2 regions of the Citrobacter sp. CRE-46 genome follow, and region 2 is predicted to be linked to the other one. Evidence: predicted binding sites of a transcription regulator. Region 2 holds the regulator's gene; the other holds the start of a gene.
The links. Region 2 encodes Fur, which represses iron uptake genes when iron is present. Its sites were predicted from a motif close to ATAATAATGAGAACNACTATCAA; they were not measured.

Region 1: gpmA (2,3-diphosphoglycerate-dependent phosphoglycerate mutase) is a predicted target of Fur. The motif match lies at 4,318-4,340, and genes of this name have one in related genera.

The regions. Positions count from the first base shown of each region.
Region 1 is NZ_CM184341.1:3,534,921-3,543,127, reverse strand. It holds gene pnuC (nicotinamide riboside transporter PnuC) at 1-639, shown strand, start outside; gene zitB (CDF family zinc transporter ZitB) at 636-1,577, opposite strand; gene AC534G_RS17350 (YbgS-like family protein) at 1,691-2,065, opposite strand; gene aroG (3-deoxy-7-phosphoheptulonate synthase AroG) at 2,382-3,434, shown strand; gene gpmA (2,3-diphosphoglycerate-dependent phosphoglycerate mutase) at 3,539-4,291, opposite strand; gene galM (galactose-1-epimerase) at 4,524-5,564, opposite strand; gene galK (galactokinase) at 5,558-6,706, opposite strand; gene galT (galactose-1-phosphate uridylyltransferase) at 6,710-7,756, opposite strand; gene galE (UDP-glucose 4-epimerase GalE) at 7,766-8,207, opposite strand, start outside.
Region 2 is NZ_CM184341.1:3,633,816-3,642,022, reverse strand. It holds gene tcuB (tricarballylate utilization 4Fe-4S protein TcuB) at 1-250, opposite strand, end outside; gene tcuA (FAD-dependent tricarballylate dehydrogenase TcuA) at 237-1,640, opposite strand; gene tcuR (tricarballylate utilization LysR family transcriptional regulator TcuR) at 1,738-2,664, opposite strand; gene fur (ferric iron uptake transcriptional regulator) at 2,792-3,238, opposite strand; gene fldA (flavodoxin FldA) at 3,528-4,058, opposite strand; gene ybfE (LexA regulated protein) at 4,214-4,501, opposite strand; gene ybfF (esterase) at 4,630-5,403, opposite strand; gene seqA (replication initiation negative regulator SeqA) at 5,597-6,139, shown strand; gene pgm (phosphoglucomutase (alpha-D-glucose-1,6-bisphosphate-dependent)) at 6,164-7,804, shown strand; gene kdpE (two-component system response regulator KdpE) at 7,900-8,207, opposite strand, start outside.

The DNA of each region.
Region 1 (8,207 bases), 99 kb from region 2:
GTGGGGACGATCGCCGGGTTATTGTGTATTGGCCTGGCGAGCCTTGAGAAAATCAGTAATTACGTCTTCGGACTGATAAACGTCACGCTGTTTGCGATTATCTTCTTTCAGATCCAGCTCTATGCCAGTCTGTTGCTGCAGGTTTTCTTTTTTGCCGCGAATATCTACGGCTGGTATGCCTGGTCCCGGCAAACCAACCAGCATGAGGCAGAGTTGAAAATACGCTGGTTGCCGTTACCGAAAGCGATCGGTTGGCTGGCTGCTTGCGTGGTGGCGATTGGCCTGATGTCGGTCTATATCGATCCGGTGTTTGCCTTTTTGACGCGTATTGCCGTGAACATTATGCAGGGGCTGGGATTACAGGTAGCGGCTCCAGAGTTGCAACCCGATGCATTCCCGTTCTGGGATTCCTGCATGATGGTGTTGTCGATTGTGGCGATGATCCTGATGACGCGCAAATACGTTGAAAACTGGCTGTTGTGGGTGATCATTAACGTCATTAGCGTAGTGATCTTTGCTCTGCAAGGCGTATATGCCATGTCACTGGAATATATGATCCTGACGGTTATCGCCCTGAACGGAAGCAGGTTGTGGATTAACAGCGCGCGTGAGCGGGGTTCCCACGCGCTGTCCCATTAATGGTGATGATGTGCATGGCCGGACACGCCCTGATACAGGTGGCAGTCCGGCCCATTGCACGGCTGATATTCCATCTGGATCGTGGCGTGTTCAATCTGGTAGTGATGAATCAGGAAATGTTGAATACGCTCCAGCAGCGCGTCGTGATCGTGCGGCGGGACCACCTGCACATGCAGCGTCATGACCGGTTTTTCACCTACCATCCAGACGTGTACATGATGCACATTGCGAACTTCGGGGATATCCCGGCTGAGATGGCGCTGCAATGCGGCAATATCCAATGTAAGCGGAGCGCCTTCCAGTAATTCATTGACGCTATCTTTCAATAACCGCCAGGCGCTACGCAGTACCAGCACGGAAACCAGAATCGAGAGAATTGGGTCCGCTGGCGTCCAGCCCGTCCAGATAATAATCAGCGCAGCGATGATTGCTCCAACCGAGCCGAGCAAATCGCCCATTACGTGTAGCGCTGCGGCGCGGACGTTAAGGTTTTTCTCTTCACTGCCGCGATGTAAAACCCAAAAAGCGAGCACGTTCGCCAGTAAACCCGCGACAGCAATGATCATCATCATGCCGCCCGCAACGGGACGTGGCGTATGGAAGCGCTCAATCGCCTCCCAGACGATTAAAATGGTGATCACAACCAATGCGATGGCGTTAACAAACGCGGCTAATGTTGTGAGTCTCAACCAGCCGAAAGTGTGCCGTATAGTGGGCGGGCGTCTGGAGAATTGGACCGCCAGCAGGGCAAATAGAAGCGCGGCGGCATCTGTGAGCATATGTCCGGCATCAGCCAGTAACGCCAGCGAGCCTGAAATAATTCCACCCACCACTTCAACCAGCATAAATCCGGCTGTAATGCAGAATGCGAAAAGCAATCTGCGGGCATTATTGTCCTTAGGTTGCTCAGGGGAAGTATGAGTATGTGAGTGCGCCATTATGCCATCCCTTTGTTATTCTCACCTTTACTGTATGTCATGATACCGTTTTTGGGATGATAAAATTAAAAAGGAGAGCTATTGCTCTCCCGTTATTAGCTTTATTTTCAGCGTTACTGGGTAGTACCGTCAGTTTTGGTGTCGGCATCATTATTGATGCCGTTTCCGGTCTCAACTTTTTTATTCACATCCGGGCAGCGTCCGTCCTTACACATGGTGTTTTTATGCACCTCGTCTTTGGTCATTCCTTCATGGTTCATTGATGAACCGTCCGGATGCAGCATTGTGCCACCCGAATTCACGTTGTTGTTATCGACATTATTTGGCGCAACGTTTTCGTGCGCGTCTGGCGCGACTTGACCGGCATCTGCCGCGGAATTAGCCTGGCCGTTATTCGACTGCGTGTTGGTGTCAGCTGCGAGCGCCGCGCCGCTGGCGAGGCTGAGTGTGGCCGTCAAAAAGAGTGAAGTCAGCTTTGTCATATGCATATTATGCTCCTGTTATGATTGAGATGTCGGATAACGTCTTCCAACAGTGCATGTGCCAGTACATCAGCAGGACATGGTTAATAGTTTTGCTATGCAAATTAAAACCAGCATAGAATCTTGAAATTTATGAGAATTTAAGCTGTTGCAGTTATAAATTGTAGTCTGGATCTCTTTTTTCGCTACTTTATTGCGTTTTTTTGGCCTATTCCAGGATTAATCCGTCCAAAGTGTAAAACCCCGTTTACACTTTATGACTGAAGATATAGATTGGAGGGATTGCATTCATTTATATAAGTATGGCAACGCTGGAATAATCATGAATTATCAGAACGACGATTTACGCATTAAAGAGATCAACGAATTATTACCCCCGGTCGCACTGCTGGAAAAATTCCCCGCTACTGAAAATGCCGCCAATACGGTGGCGCATGCCCGTAAGGCGATTCATAAAATTCTCAAAGGCAGTGACGATCGTCTGCTGGTGGTGATTGGGCCGTGTTCTATTCATGATCCGGCAGCGGCTAAAGAGTATGCCGCTCGCTTGCTGGCGCTACGTGAAGAGTTAAAAGGCGAACTTGAAATCGTCATGCGCGTCTATTTTGAAAAACCGCGTACTACCGTAGGCTGGAAAGGACTTATCAACGATCCGCACATGGATAACAGCTTCCAGATCAACGACGGTCTGCGCATTGCCCGTAAACTGCTGCTGGATATCAACGACAGTGGTTTGCCGGCCGCAGGCGAGTTCCTGGATATGATCACCCCACAATATCTTGCCGATCTTATGAGCTGGGGCGCGATTGGCGCACGTACTACAGAATCTCAGGTACACCGTGAATTGGCGTCAGGTTTGTCCTGCCCGGTTGGTTTTAAAAACGGTACTGATGGCACCATCAAAGTCGCCATTGATGCAATCAATGCTGCCGGGGCGCCGCATTGCTTCCTGTCTGTAACCAAATGGGGCCATTCGGCGATTGTGAATACCAGCGGTAATGGCGATTGCCATATCATTCTGCGCGGCGGCAAAGAGCCGAACTACAGCGCTCAGCACGTTACCGACGTGAAAGAAGGTTTGGTCAAAGCGGGGCTTTCTCCGCAGGTGATGATCGACTTTAGCCATGCCAACTCCAGCAAGCAGTTCAAAAAGCAGATGGATGTTGCGAAAGACGTTTGCGGGCAGGTTGCCGGTGGCGAAAAAGCAATTATTGGCGTGATGATTGAAAGCCATCTGGTTGAAGGTAATCAGAACCCGGATAGTGGTGAACCCCTGACCTACGGCAAGAGCATCACCGATGCCTGCATTGGCTGGGAAGATACCGATGCGGTGTTACGCCAGTTGGCGGAAGCGGTAAAAGCGCGCCGCGGGTAAAAAACTTATCCGGGTTAGCCTCGGTAGGCCGGATAAGGCAACGCCGCCATCCGGCAATAAAAAAAGCGTGGAGCATTCCACGCTATTTATTGGGAGCGAAAAAGTTACTTCGCTTTACCCTGGTTAGCAACGGCTGCGGCTTTTGCCGCGATCTCGTCAGCGTTACCCAGATAGTAGTGTTTAATCGGCTTAAAGTTTTCGTCAAACTCATACACCAGCGGTACGCCGGTCGGGATGTTCAGTTCGAGGATTTCATCTTCGCTCATGTTATCCAGGTACTTCACCAGCGCGCGCAGGGAGTTACCGTGAGCAGCGATAATTACGCGCTCACCGCTTTTCATACGCGGCAGAATGGTTTCGTTCCAGTAAGGAATCACGCGATCGATAGTCAGCGCCAGGCTTTCGGTGAGCGGCAGTTCTTTGTCAGTCAGTTTGGCATAACGCGGGTCGTGACCCGGATAACGCTCGTCATCTTTGGTCAGTTCCGGCGGGGTGACCGCAAAGCCGCGACGCCATTGCTTAACCTGCTCGTCACCGTATTTTTCAGCGGTTTCTGCTTTGTTCAGACCCTGTAGCGCGCCGTAATGACGCTCGTTCAGTTTCCAGGATTTCTCAACTGGCAGCCAGGCCTGATCCAGTTCGTCCAGGACGTTCCATAGGGTATGGATGGCACGTTTCAGCACAGAGGTATAGGCAAAATCAAAGCTATAGCCTTCCTCTTTCAGCAGCTTACCGGCCGCTTTTGCTTCACCTACGCCTTTCTCGGACAGATCAACGTCATACCAACCGGTAAAACGGTTTTCGTTGTTCCACTGACTTTCACCGTGTCGTACCAGAACCAGCTTAGTTACAGCCATACACTCACTCCTATCAATCATATTTAATGATAATAATTCTCATTATATTGCCGTAATGAGTCAGCGGCAATGCTTACGCATAACCATAGCGAAAATAGCGCCACAGTGTAAGGTTCTTGTGAACTCAAGGTTGCGATTTTGTCTTTGGATGATGGGGGGGGAGCGGGTTTACTGCGGAAAACAAACAACAGGCCCGATAAATTTATGCTATCGGGCCTGTCAGGATGAACTGTCAGGCAGGAATAAACTGATATTCCGTCACGCTGGCATACTCTTCACCCGGATGCAGGAAGCAGTCCGGCTGTGGCCATTCCGGATGGTTCGGGCTGTCTGGCAGAAACTCACTTTCCAGCGCCAGACCTTGCCAGTCTTCATAGGCCTCCGGCCCACGTGAAGGCGTACCGCCAAGGAAGTTTCCTGAGTAAAACTGCAATGCCGGGGCTGAGGTGTAAACCACCATCTGCAGTTTTTCATCCTGAGACCAAACCTGAGCCGCCGGAGTACGCGCATTGCCTTGTGCCTGGAGCAGGAAGGCGTGATCGTAACCTTTTACCTTGCGCTGATCGTCATCGGCCAGAAATTCGCTGGCGATGATTTTCGGGGAACGGAAATCAAAAGTGCTTCCGGCGACGGATTTCAGCCCGTCATGCGGGATGCCCATTTCGTCTACGGGTAAATACTCGTCCGCCAGAATTTGCAGCTTGTGCTGGCGCACATCCGTTTTGTCACCGTCGAGATTAAAATAGACATGATTCGTCAGATTTACCGGGCAGGGCTTATCAACCGTGGCACGGTAGGTTATCGAAATCCGATTATCGTCAGTCAGGCGATACTGCGCGGTGGCGCAAAGATTACCAGGGAAACCCTGGTCGCCATCGTCAGACGTTAAGGCAAACAGCACCTGACGGTCATTCTGATTCACTATCTGCCAGCGACGTTTGTCGAAACCGTTCGGTCCGCCGTGCAGTTGGTTATCACCCTGGCTTGGCAGCAATTCAATGGTTTCGCCGTCAAAGGTATAGCGGCTGTTGGCGATACGGTTAGCGTAGCGGCCAATGGAAGCCCCCAGAAACGCAGCCTGTTCCGGGTACTGCTCCGGACTGGCGCAACCGAGCAGGGCTTCGCGCACACTACCATCGCTAAGTGGAATACGCGCAGAGAGCAGCGTTGCGCCCCAGTCCATGAGCGTGACCACCATCCCCGCGTCGTTACGCAGGGTAAGCAGGCGGAACGGCTGACCGTCGGGCGCCATTACGGGAATTTCGTTTAACATTGTCCGGCTCCTTGTGAAGGTTTACAGACGTAAAATGTTTCTTTAATACCGGTTTTAGCTTCGTACTGTTCGGCGACAGCCTGCTGCACGGCAGGCACCAGATCTTGCGGGATCAGCGCCACAATACAGCCCCCGAAGCCGCCGCCTGTCATACGAACACCACCTTTATCGCCGATGGTTGCTTTGACAATCTCAACCAGTGTATCAATTTGCGGCACGGTAATTTCAAAGTCATCGCGCATTGAAGCGTGAGATTCCGCCATCAGCTGACCCATGCGTAACAGGTCGCCTTTTTCCAGCGCATTCGCAGCTTCCACGGTACGCGCGTTTTCCGTGATCACGTGACGAACGCGTTTGGCGACAATCGGATCCAGTTCGTGAGCAACTGCGCTAAAGGTTTCAAAGCTGACATCACGCAGAGCAGGTTGCTGGAAGAAACGCGCCCCGGTTTCACACTGTTCGCGACGGGTGTTGTACTCGCTACCCACCAACGTACGTTTAAAATTGCTGTTGATGATTACCACCGCCACGCCTTCAGGCATGGAAACGGCTTTGGTGCCCAGCGTACGGCAGTCGATCAGCAGCGCATGATCTTTCTTGCCAAGCGCGGAGATCAACTGATCCATAATGCCGCAGTTGCAGCCGACAAACTGGTTTTCAGCTTCCTGGCCGTTCAGAGCAATCTGCGCCCCGTCGAGCGGCAGATGATAAAGCTGCTGGAACACGGTGCCTACCGCCACTTCCAGCGAAGCCGAAGAGCTTAAGCCTGCGCCCTGAGGCACATTACCGCTGATCACCAGATCCGCGCCGCCAAAGGCGTTATTACGCTTTTGCAGATGCTTCACCACGCCACGCACGTAGTTTGACCACTGCTGGCTGTCATGAGCGATAATTGGCGCGTCCAGAGAGAACTCGTCCATTTGATTATCGTAGTCAGCCGCGATAACGCGAACTTTTCTGTCATCGCGTGTCGCACAGCTAATCACGGTTTGATAGTCGATAGCGCAGGGCAGAACGAATCCGTCGTTATAATCGGTATGTTCGCCAATCAGGTTTACACGGCCCGGAGCCTGAATAGTATGGGTGGCAGGGTAGCCAAATGTTTCAGCAAACAGAGATTGTGTTTTTTCTTTCAGACTCATTATTTAAACTCCGGATTCGCGAAAATGGATGTCGCTGACCGCACGCAGTCGTTCAGCCGCTTGTTCTGCTGTCAGGTCGCGCTGGGTTTCCGCCAGCATTTCGTAACCGACCATAAATTTGCGCACGGTTGCCGAACGCAGCAGCGGCGGATAAAAGTGTGCGTGCAACTGCCAGTGTTGGTTTTCTTCACCGTTAAACGGTGCGCCGTGCCAGCCCATGGAGTAAGGGAATGAGCACTGGAACAGGTTGTCGTAACGACTGGTCAGTTTTTTCAACGCCAGCGCCAGATCAGCGCGCTGTTCGTCGGTCAAATCGGTGATACGCAGGACATGCGCTTTTGGCAGCAGTAGCGTTTCGAACGGCCATGCCGCCCAGTAGGGCACGACTGCCAGCCAGTGTTCTGTTTCAACGACCGTCCGGCTACCATCCGCCAGTTCACGCTGGACGTAATCAAGGAGCATTGGCGCGCCCTGTTCGGCGAAGTACGCTTTTTGCAGGCGATCTTCACGTTCGGCTTCGTTGGGCAGAAAGCTATTGGCCCAAATCTGTCCGTGCGGATGGGGGTTCGAACACCCCATTGCCGCGCCTTTATTCTCAAAGACCTGCACCCAGGGATAGGTTTTGCCTAAATCTGCCGTCTGTTCCTGCCACGTTTTCACGATTTCTGTTAGCGCAGGCACGCTGAGTTCCGGCAGCGTTTTGCTGTGATCGGGCGAAAAGCAAATCACGCGGCTGGTACCGCGCGCGCTCTGACAGCGCATTAACGGATCGTTGCTGTCCGGCGCGTCCGGGGTATCGGACATCAGCGCGGCAAAGTCGTTAGTAAAAACATAGGTCCCGGTGTAATCCGGGTTTTTATCGCCGGTAACACGTGTATTGCCTGCACACAGGAAGCAGTCCGGGTCATGTGCGGGTAGAACCTGCTTAGATGGTGTTTCCTGCGCCCCTTGCCAGGGGCGTTTTGCACGATGTGGTGAGACGAGGATCCACTGCCCGGTGAGCGGGTTAAAACGGCGGTGTGGATGATCGACAGGATTGAATTGCGTCATGATTGATCCTTAATCCGTATATCCCTGCGGATGGCGTGATTGCCAGTGCCAGGTGTCTTGCGCCATTTCATCCAGGGTGCGAGTTACGCGCCAGTTGAGCTCGCGATCGGCTTTACTGGCATCTGCCCAGTAGGCCGGAAGATCGCCATCACGACGCGGGGCAAAATGGTAATTCACCGGTTTACCGCAGGCTTTACTGAAGGCGTTGACCACATCCAGCACGCTGCTGCCGATGCCCGCCCCGAGGTTGTAAATATGCACGCCCTGTTTGCCCGCCAGTTTTTCCATCGCGGCGACGTGGCCATCTGCGAGATCCATGACGTGGATATAGTCGCGAACGCCGGTGCCATCTTCGGTAGGGTAGTCGTTGCCAAATATGGCAAGGGACTCGCGGCGGCCAACGGCAACCTGTGCGATGTAAGGCATCAGGTTGTTTGGAATACCTTGCGGG
Region 2 (8,207 bases):
CGTTGATGGCAAATTCATGAGGCGGGGCATACTGACACGCGTGCAGGCAAGCGCCGCAGTTATGGCACAAGTTCGCCAGATAGTTGATATCCGCTTTACCGAATTCCAGACGTTGCGTCATCGCCGGGAATACGGCGCAAAAGCCTTCACAATAGCGACAGGCATTGCACACCTGCATCACACGTTCAACTTCAGCTTCCGGTTCGGTGATAATTTGCGCTTCGATGATCAGTTTCTCAAGCTGCTTCATGACGTGTCTCCTTACGTGCGGCCAGCGCGGCTTCTTTTCCGGCAATGCGGCCAAAGGTTGTGCCGATCGACATCCCCACGCCTGCGGTGTAGCCCTTGCCCAACACGTTGCCCGCCATCATCTCTCCGGCGACGAACAGGTTACGGCTTGGAAGCCCGGCAAAATGCACAGCGGCGTGTTCGTTCACTTTTAACCCAAGATAAGTGAAGGTGATCCCTGGCCGCAGGGCATAGCCGTAGAATGGCGGCTGGTCCAGTGGTCGCGCCCAGTGCGTTTTCGCGGGTAGCAAATCTTTGGTGGCGCAGTTATCCAGAACGGTGTGGTTGAACTGACCTGGCTGGCAGGCGTTGTTGTATTGCGTCACGGTGTGGGTAAAACGTTCGGCATCCAGTCCTAACTGAAGAGCCAGCTCTGCCAACGTATTGGCCTGCGCGCCGGGAAAGACCGGCGGCATAAAGTGGCCAATAGCTTTACTGTCGATGATGGAGTAGCCAATCTGCCCTGGCTGTTGAGCGACCAGACGTCCCCAGATGGCGTAGCGTTTGGGCCAGAAATCTTCACCTTCATCATAAAAGCGCTCAGCGTCCCGGTTCACCACTATACCGAGCGAGACGCAGTCCACGCGGGTGCAAATCCCGCCGTCATATAATGGCGCTCTGGCATCAATGGCCACGCAGTGTGACTGGGAGGGATCGCCGATAATGTCGGCTCCGGCATCCATCATAAATTTGAGCAGTACGCCCTGGTTAAAGCGCGTGCCGCGAATCAGGAAGTTATCCGCTGGCCATTCGCCGCGCTCGTTCTCTCCCCATGCTTCTCGTAGCCATTCGCGGTTAGACTCAAAACCGCCAGCGGCAAGTACGCAGGATTTAGCGGTGATGCGCTCTTCGCCTGCCAGCGCCGCCACGAACTCGCCATTACGCAGTTCAAGCGCCTGAACCGGGGTGTTATAGCGGATCTGCACTCCCAGCTTTTCTGCGCTGCGATAATAGGCATTCACAAGGGCCTTTCCACCGCCCATAAAAAAGGCGTTGGTTCGCGCCACGTGTAAAGCGCCAGAGAGAGGAGGCTGAAAGTTAACGCCGTGCTGGCGCATCCAGTCGCGGCATTGTGAAGAGGTACGGATCACCAGACGCGCCAGCGCTTCGTTGGTATTCCCTTCCGTGACGCGCCACAGATCTTGCCAGAATTCTTCTTCAGGATAGCTGTCCACCAGCACATCCTGCGGCGCATCATGCATACAACGTAAATTACGCGTGTGTTGGGAGTTTCCTCCGCGCCATTCCCGGGGGGCCGCTTCGAGCAGGAGTACCGAAGCTCCTTGCTCCCGGGCGGTCAAGGCAGCACATAACGCGGCATTACCACCACCAATCACCAGAACATCAACCATCGTATACTCCATTACCATTTAACTATTTGTTAAATTTGTAATTGAAATGTATACGTACAGCTTGTGCGGGCGCTATGATGTGGTGCTAAACGGTACTTTAGTTATTGTAAAGAGTAGCGCCAGGCCAGCTTCCTGCTTCCACCAGTTGATGCATCACTTTCGTCAGCACCACACGGGCGGCAAGGCCTGCCGGGGTAAGTTCATCGTCAGAGAGGCTGACCAGAAAGTTAGGGCGGCTAAGTATCGGATTATAGACGCCGATCACTCTTAGAGTTTCTTTATCGAGATGGGAGATCGCCGCACCGGGCTGAAGAGTGGCGCCAATGCCACTGCGTACGGCGCGCATCAGTAACGCCAGACCATCAATTTCAGTAGCGATCTCAATATTTAGCGCGTGTTCCTGGCAGATGGCATCCAGCCTGCCGCGCAGACCGTGTCCCGGGCTTGGCATGATCAATGGAATATTTGCCAACTGGGCTGGAGCAATATTGTCGTCGACAATATCAGCCAATAGGGCATGGGTCCCAATCAAAAACAGCCGTTCTTCAAGAATCGGTCTGGCGCTCCAGCGCAGGATCTTTTCTTTTTGAAACACGACAGCCAGATCAATCTGGCGGGTATTAATCATTCGTTCCAGGTTGCCAGAGAGACTTTCCACCACATGCAGGCGAACATCAGCATAGCTTTCCCGCATGGCGTGAATAAATGGCATGCCGAGAACGGAAGCGGTACTGGGGGCCATACCGACGCTGACGTGTCCGGAAAGTCGGGCCTCACGCGCGGCGAGGATTGCATCGTCTGCATGCCGGAGCGCCAGCTGCGCCTGGGAGTAAAAAGCCAGTCCGGCGCTGGTGGGCGTCACACCGCGCGAGGTGCGTTGAAGCAGACGAATAGCAAGTTCGCTTTCCAGGCGCGTCATTTGCTGACTGAGTGCCGAAACACCGATATTGAGATCGAGCGCCGCGCTACCCATGCTGCCGGTTTCTACAACACGCACAAAATAGCGTAGTTGACGAAGTTCCATTTCAACTCTCCGAATGGCAATTGATTTTTACATTAAAGCAACATTGACGTAGAAGGAAGAGGGGGATGGTCAAATTTGGCCCATAAAAAAAGCCAACCGGATGGTTGGCTTTTCAGAAAGCGTCACATTATTTGCCGTCGTGCGCATGCTCATCTTCGCGGCAATCGCCTTCGGCGCAGTGGCCATAAAGATAGAGGCTATGGTTGGTTAAGCGAATACCATGTTTAGCCGCAATCTCACGCTGACGCGCTTCAATGGAATCATCGCTGAACTCGACCACTTTGCCGCAGTCGAGGCAAATGAGGTGATCGTGGTGATGCTGTTGAGTCAGTTCGAAGACGGATTTACCACCTTCAAAATTGTGGCGGGTCACGATACCGGCATCATCAAACTGGTTCAGCACACGATACACGGTCGCCAGACCAATTTCTTCACCCATATCGATCAGGCGTTTGTATAAGTCTTCCGCACTGACGTGATGGTTATCCGGTTCCTGAAGAACTTCCAGAATTTTTAAACGAGGAAGCGTTACTTTCAGGCCAGCCTTCTTTAATGCGGTATTGTTGTCAGTCATGCGGAATCTGTCCTGTAGCTAAACGATTCACTTCATTAACAGAAGTGACAGAAATTGCACTTGAGAAATTGCGTATCATTATAGAACTGCCATGGTTAAATGAAAACAGCAAGTCTCTGGCATATATTGTTAATCAAAACGTGGTATCGCCGACAAACACACTGTGCAACACCCGATTGGCATCCAGCCATTGTACAGGGTCAGACGAAAAAGTTACAAATTTGTAGCAATTATTTTGATTGGTTTTATCTATTGATGCGGCGCAGATGAAGATCTACGCCGCGCGAAATCAGGCATTGATGATTTCGTCGAGGTGCAGTTCTTCTGAGATCTGCTTAACCCATTTTTCTACACGTTCAGCGGTCAGCTCCGGCTGGCGATCTTCATCGATAGCCAGACCGACAAAGTGGTCGTCGTCAGCCAGGCCTTTGGACGCTTCAAAGTGATAACCCGCCGTTGGCCAGTGACCGACGATGGTGGCACCGCGTGGCTCAATGATGTCGCGAATTGTGCCTAACGCATCGCAGAAATATTCTGCGTAATCTTCCTGGTCGCCGCAGCCGAACAATGCAACCAGTTTGCCGTTAAAATCAATGTCTTCGAGGGTAGGGAAGAAATCGTCCCAGTCACACTGCGCTTCACCGTAGTACCAGGTTGGAATGCCGAGCAGCAGAATGTCATACCCTTCCAGGTCTTCTTTGCTGCTTTTTGCAATGTCATGTACATCGGCAACGTCTTTACCAAGCTGTTTTTGAATCATTTTTGCGATGTTTTCGGTATTACCGGTGTCGCTGCCGAAAAAGATGCCAGTGATTGCCATGAGTAAAATAACCTCTTGAAACTTATTGAAATGGTGGTGGCGCATTGCCCACGGATAAGGGCAATCATAGCAGAACAGTCAGGCATGCGGAAACAGCAAACACGCGGGACTGCACTCTGTGCTACACGATTTATGATTTAGAGCAGAAATTCAGACTATGCCTGACCGCGCAATGCGGTGAGTTGGGTCATCAGCATCTCTTCGATGAGTTCACTGCGACTCATGTTGCGCGCCTCGGCCAGCTCGTTTAACGCGTCAACGGCATCAGCGTTCAGTTTCAGTTCGACACGCTTAAGCCCGCGAACTTTGTCACGTTTAAGCTGATTACGTTTATTTATACGTAACTGTTCATCACGCGAGAGCGGATTAGTTTTGGGTCGTCCCGGGCGACGCTCCTGCGCGAACAGATCTAATGTCGTACGGTCCGTTTGTTCTTTGGCCATGATCTTGGTGACTTCGGGGAAACAATCAGCCAGGCGTCCGCCCGGATGGATAGCGCGCCATAATACATCAGCAGGAGAGGCACGCCAACGCCCACGCGCGTAATCGCGCACGGACGCTGAGTTTTTAATCAGTTAGCCGGTTCGTTCAGATAACGACGGATGGCCCGCAGCACTGCTTCAGGTTTTTCCGCATGTACCCAATGCCCCGCGCCTGCGATAACGTGCGCCCGAGCCTGCGGGAATTGTGCCAGCAGTTGCTCGCGATACGCTTCGGTGACATAAGGGGAGTTACCGCCTGGAATAAACAATGCCGGGTGCTCCCATGCCGGGAGGGTTTGCCAACCGACGATATTGGGATATTGATCCCATAATACGGGAACGTTAAAGCGCCACTCGCCGTCAACAAAGGATTTCAGCAGAAACTGAATAACACCCTCCTCTTGCAGATGCTGGCGCATGACGCTTGCTGCCTGCTGGCGCGAGGACGCTTGTGCCTCGGTTACGGCATTGATTGCCGCAAAAATCTCATCGTGACGGCGTACCTGATAGTCAACCGGCGCAATATCAATAGCCACCAGCCGATCGATACGATCAGGGGCTAACGCGGTTAACGCCATGACGGCTTTTCCCCCCATCGAGTGACCAATAAAGATCGCTTTTTCGATCTGTTGATCGTCCAGCGTATCCACCAGGTCTTGCGCCATGGCCGCATAATTCATCTCAGGCGAGCGGGGCGAGAGGCCATGATTTCGCATATCAACCTGGATGATATCGTGATCGACCACCAGGGAGCGTGCCAGGATCCCCAGGTTATCCAGGCTACCAAACAGGCCGTGAACCAGGACGATGGAAGAATTATTGTGCAGGTTTTGCGCAGATTGCGCTCGGATATTCAATTTCATGGCAAAGTTCTTTTTTTCACACTCACGGGTTAGGGTATCATGTTGACCATTCTGCCACAGGGCTGCAACAACTACGGTTACTCCGAGTTTTATCAGCCACCAGGCTTGACGCTATCCGCTGTTGGGATTTGCCTTTACACTACGCGTGTTAACCCAACAACTTGTATTCAGCTAAACACTGCACTGGATTAAGATGAAAACGATTGAAGTTGATGATGAACTCTATAGCTATATTGCCAGCCATACCAAGCATATCGGCGAGAGCGCATCCGACATTTTACGGCGTATGTTGAAATTTTCCGCCGCAGCACAGCCTGTCACTCCGGTAGTAAAAGAAGTCCGCGCTGTGCAACCTGTCGTGGAAGCTAAGCCGGTTAACCCCGTAAAAGATAAAGTGCGCGCGATGCGTGAACTGCTGTTGTCCGATGAATATGCGGAACAGAAGAAAGCAGTAAATCGCTTTATGCTGGTGCTGTCTACACTCTATTCTCTGGATCAAAACGCATTCGCCGAAGCAACGGATTCGTTGCATGGCCGGACGCGCGTTTATTTTGCGGCAGATGAACAGACGCTGCTGAAAAATGGTAATCAAACCAAACCGAAACACGTGCCAGGCACGCCGTACTGGGTGATCACCAATACCAACACCGGCCGTAAATGCAGCATGGTGGAGCACATCATGCAGTCAATGCAATTCCCTGCGGAATTGATTGAAAAGGTTTGCGGAACAATTTAATCCTTGCATTAGAAGGACCAGGCAATGGCAATCCACAACCGTGCAGGTCAACCTGCGCAACAGAGTGATTTGATTAACGTCGCCCAACTGACGGCACAGTACTATGTACTGAAACCAACGGCAGGGAACGCTGAGCACGCCGTCAAGTTCGGTACGTCCGGGCATCGCGGCAGTGCAGGTCGTCATAGTTTTAACGAGCCGCATATTCTGGCTATCGCCCAGGCGATTGCTGAAGAACGTGCGAAAAACGGGATTACTGGCCCGTGCTATGTGGGCAAGGATACCCACGCGCTGTCTGAACCGGCTTTTATCTCTGTGCTGGAAGTGCTGGCGGCGAATGGCGTCGATGTCATCGTGCAGGAAAACAACGGCTTTACGCCAACCCCTGCCGTGTCGAATGCCATCCTGGTCCACAACAAAAAAGGCGGCCCGCTGGCTGATGGCATTGTGATCACGCCGTCCCACAACCCGCCGGAAGATGGTGGCATTAAATACAACCCGCCAAACGGTGGTCCGGCAGATACCAACGTCACCAAAGTGGTGGAAGACAGGGCTAACGCGTTGCTGGCTGACGGTCTGCAAGGCGTGAAGCGTATGTCGCTGGACGCGGCGCTGGCATCGGGTCATGTGAAAGAGCAGGACCTGGTTCAACCGTTTGTGGAAGGACTGGCGGATATCGTCGACATGGCGGCGATCCAGAAAGCGGGTCTGACGCTGGGTGTCGATCCGTTGGGCGGTTCCGGTATCGAATACTGGAAGCGTATTGCGAAGCACTACAACCTGAACCTGACTATCGTTAACGACCACGTTGATCAGACTTTCCGCTTTATGCATCTCGATAAAGACGGCGCAATCCGTATGGACTGCTCCTCCGAGTGCGCGATGGCGGGTCTGCTGGCGCTGCGTGACAAGTTCGATCTGGCCTTTGCCAACGATCCGGACTATGACCGTCACGGTATCGTCACCCCGGCGGGGCTGATGAACCCGAACCACTACCTGGCGGTGGCGATCAACTATCTGTTCCAGCATCGTCCGCAGTGGGGCAAAGATGTTGCCGTCGGTAAGACGCTGGTTTCCTCGGCAATGATTGACCGCGTGGTCAACGATTTGGGTCGTAAGCTGGTGGAAGTGCCGGTCGGTTTTAAATGGTTTGTTGACGGTCTGTTCGATGGCAGCTTTGGCTTTGGTGGTGAAGAGAGCGCGGGCGCTTCTTTCCTGCGTTTCGACGGTACACCGTGGTCGACCGACAAAGACGGCATCATCATGTGCCTGCTGGCGGCAGAAATTACCGCTGTGACCGGTAAGAACCCGCAAGAACACTACAACGAACTGGCTGCTCGCTTCGGCGCGCCGAGCTACAATCGTTTGCAGGCGAGCGCGACCTCCGCGCAGAAAGCGGCGCTGTCTAAGCTGTCTCCGGAAATGGTAAGCGCCAGCACGCTGGCGGGCGACCCGATCACCGCACGTCTGACCGCGGCACCTGGCAATGGTGCTTCCATTGGCGGTCTGAAAGTGATGACTGACAACGGCTGGTTTGCCGCGCGTCCGTCAGGCACAGAAGACGCTTACAAGATCTATTGCGAAAGCTTCCTCGGCGAAGAACACCGCAAACAGATCGAAAAAGAAGCGGTTGAGATCGTCAGCGAAGTGTTGAAAAACGCGTAAACCCCAGGCCGGATAAGACGCTAACGTCACCATCCGGCATGAATACAAAAGCCGGATAGCATGTATGCTGATCCGGCTTTTTTATTCGACTAGACTTACGGCATAAAGCGATAGCCAATCCCGGTTTCGGTCAGAAAATGACGTGGACGAGCCGGGTCCCGCTCCAGTTTCTGGCGCAGGTGTCCCATATAAATTCGCAGATAATGGCTGTGCTCAACGGCGTTCGGCCCCCAGACCTGATTTAACAATTGGCGTTGCGTCAGTACCTTCCCGGCATTATTCAGCAGTACCGCTAACAGGCGAAACTCAATCGGCGTCAGATGGATTTCCTCGTCACCACGGTGTACGAGGCGGGCGGCGATATCCACTTTTACGTTGGAAAAATGCACCACCGGTTCGGGAG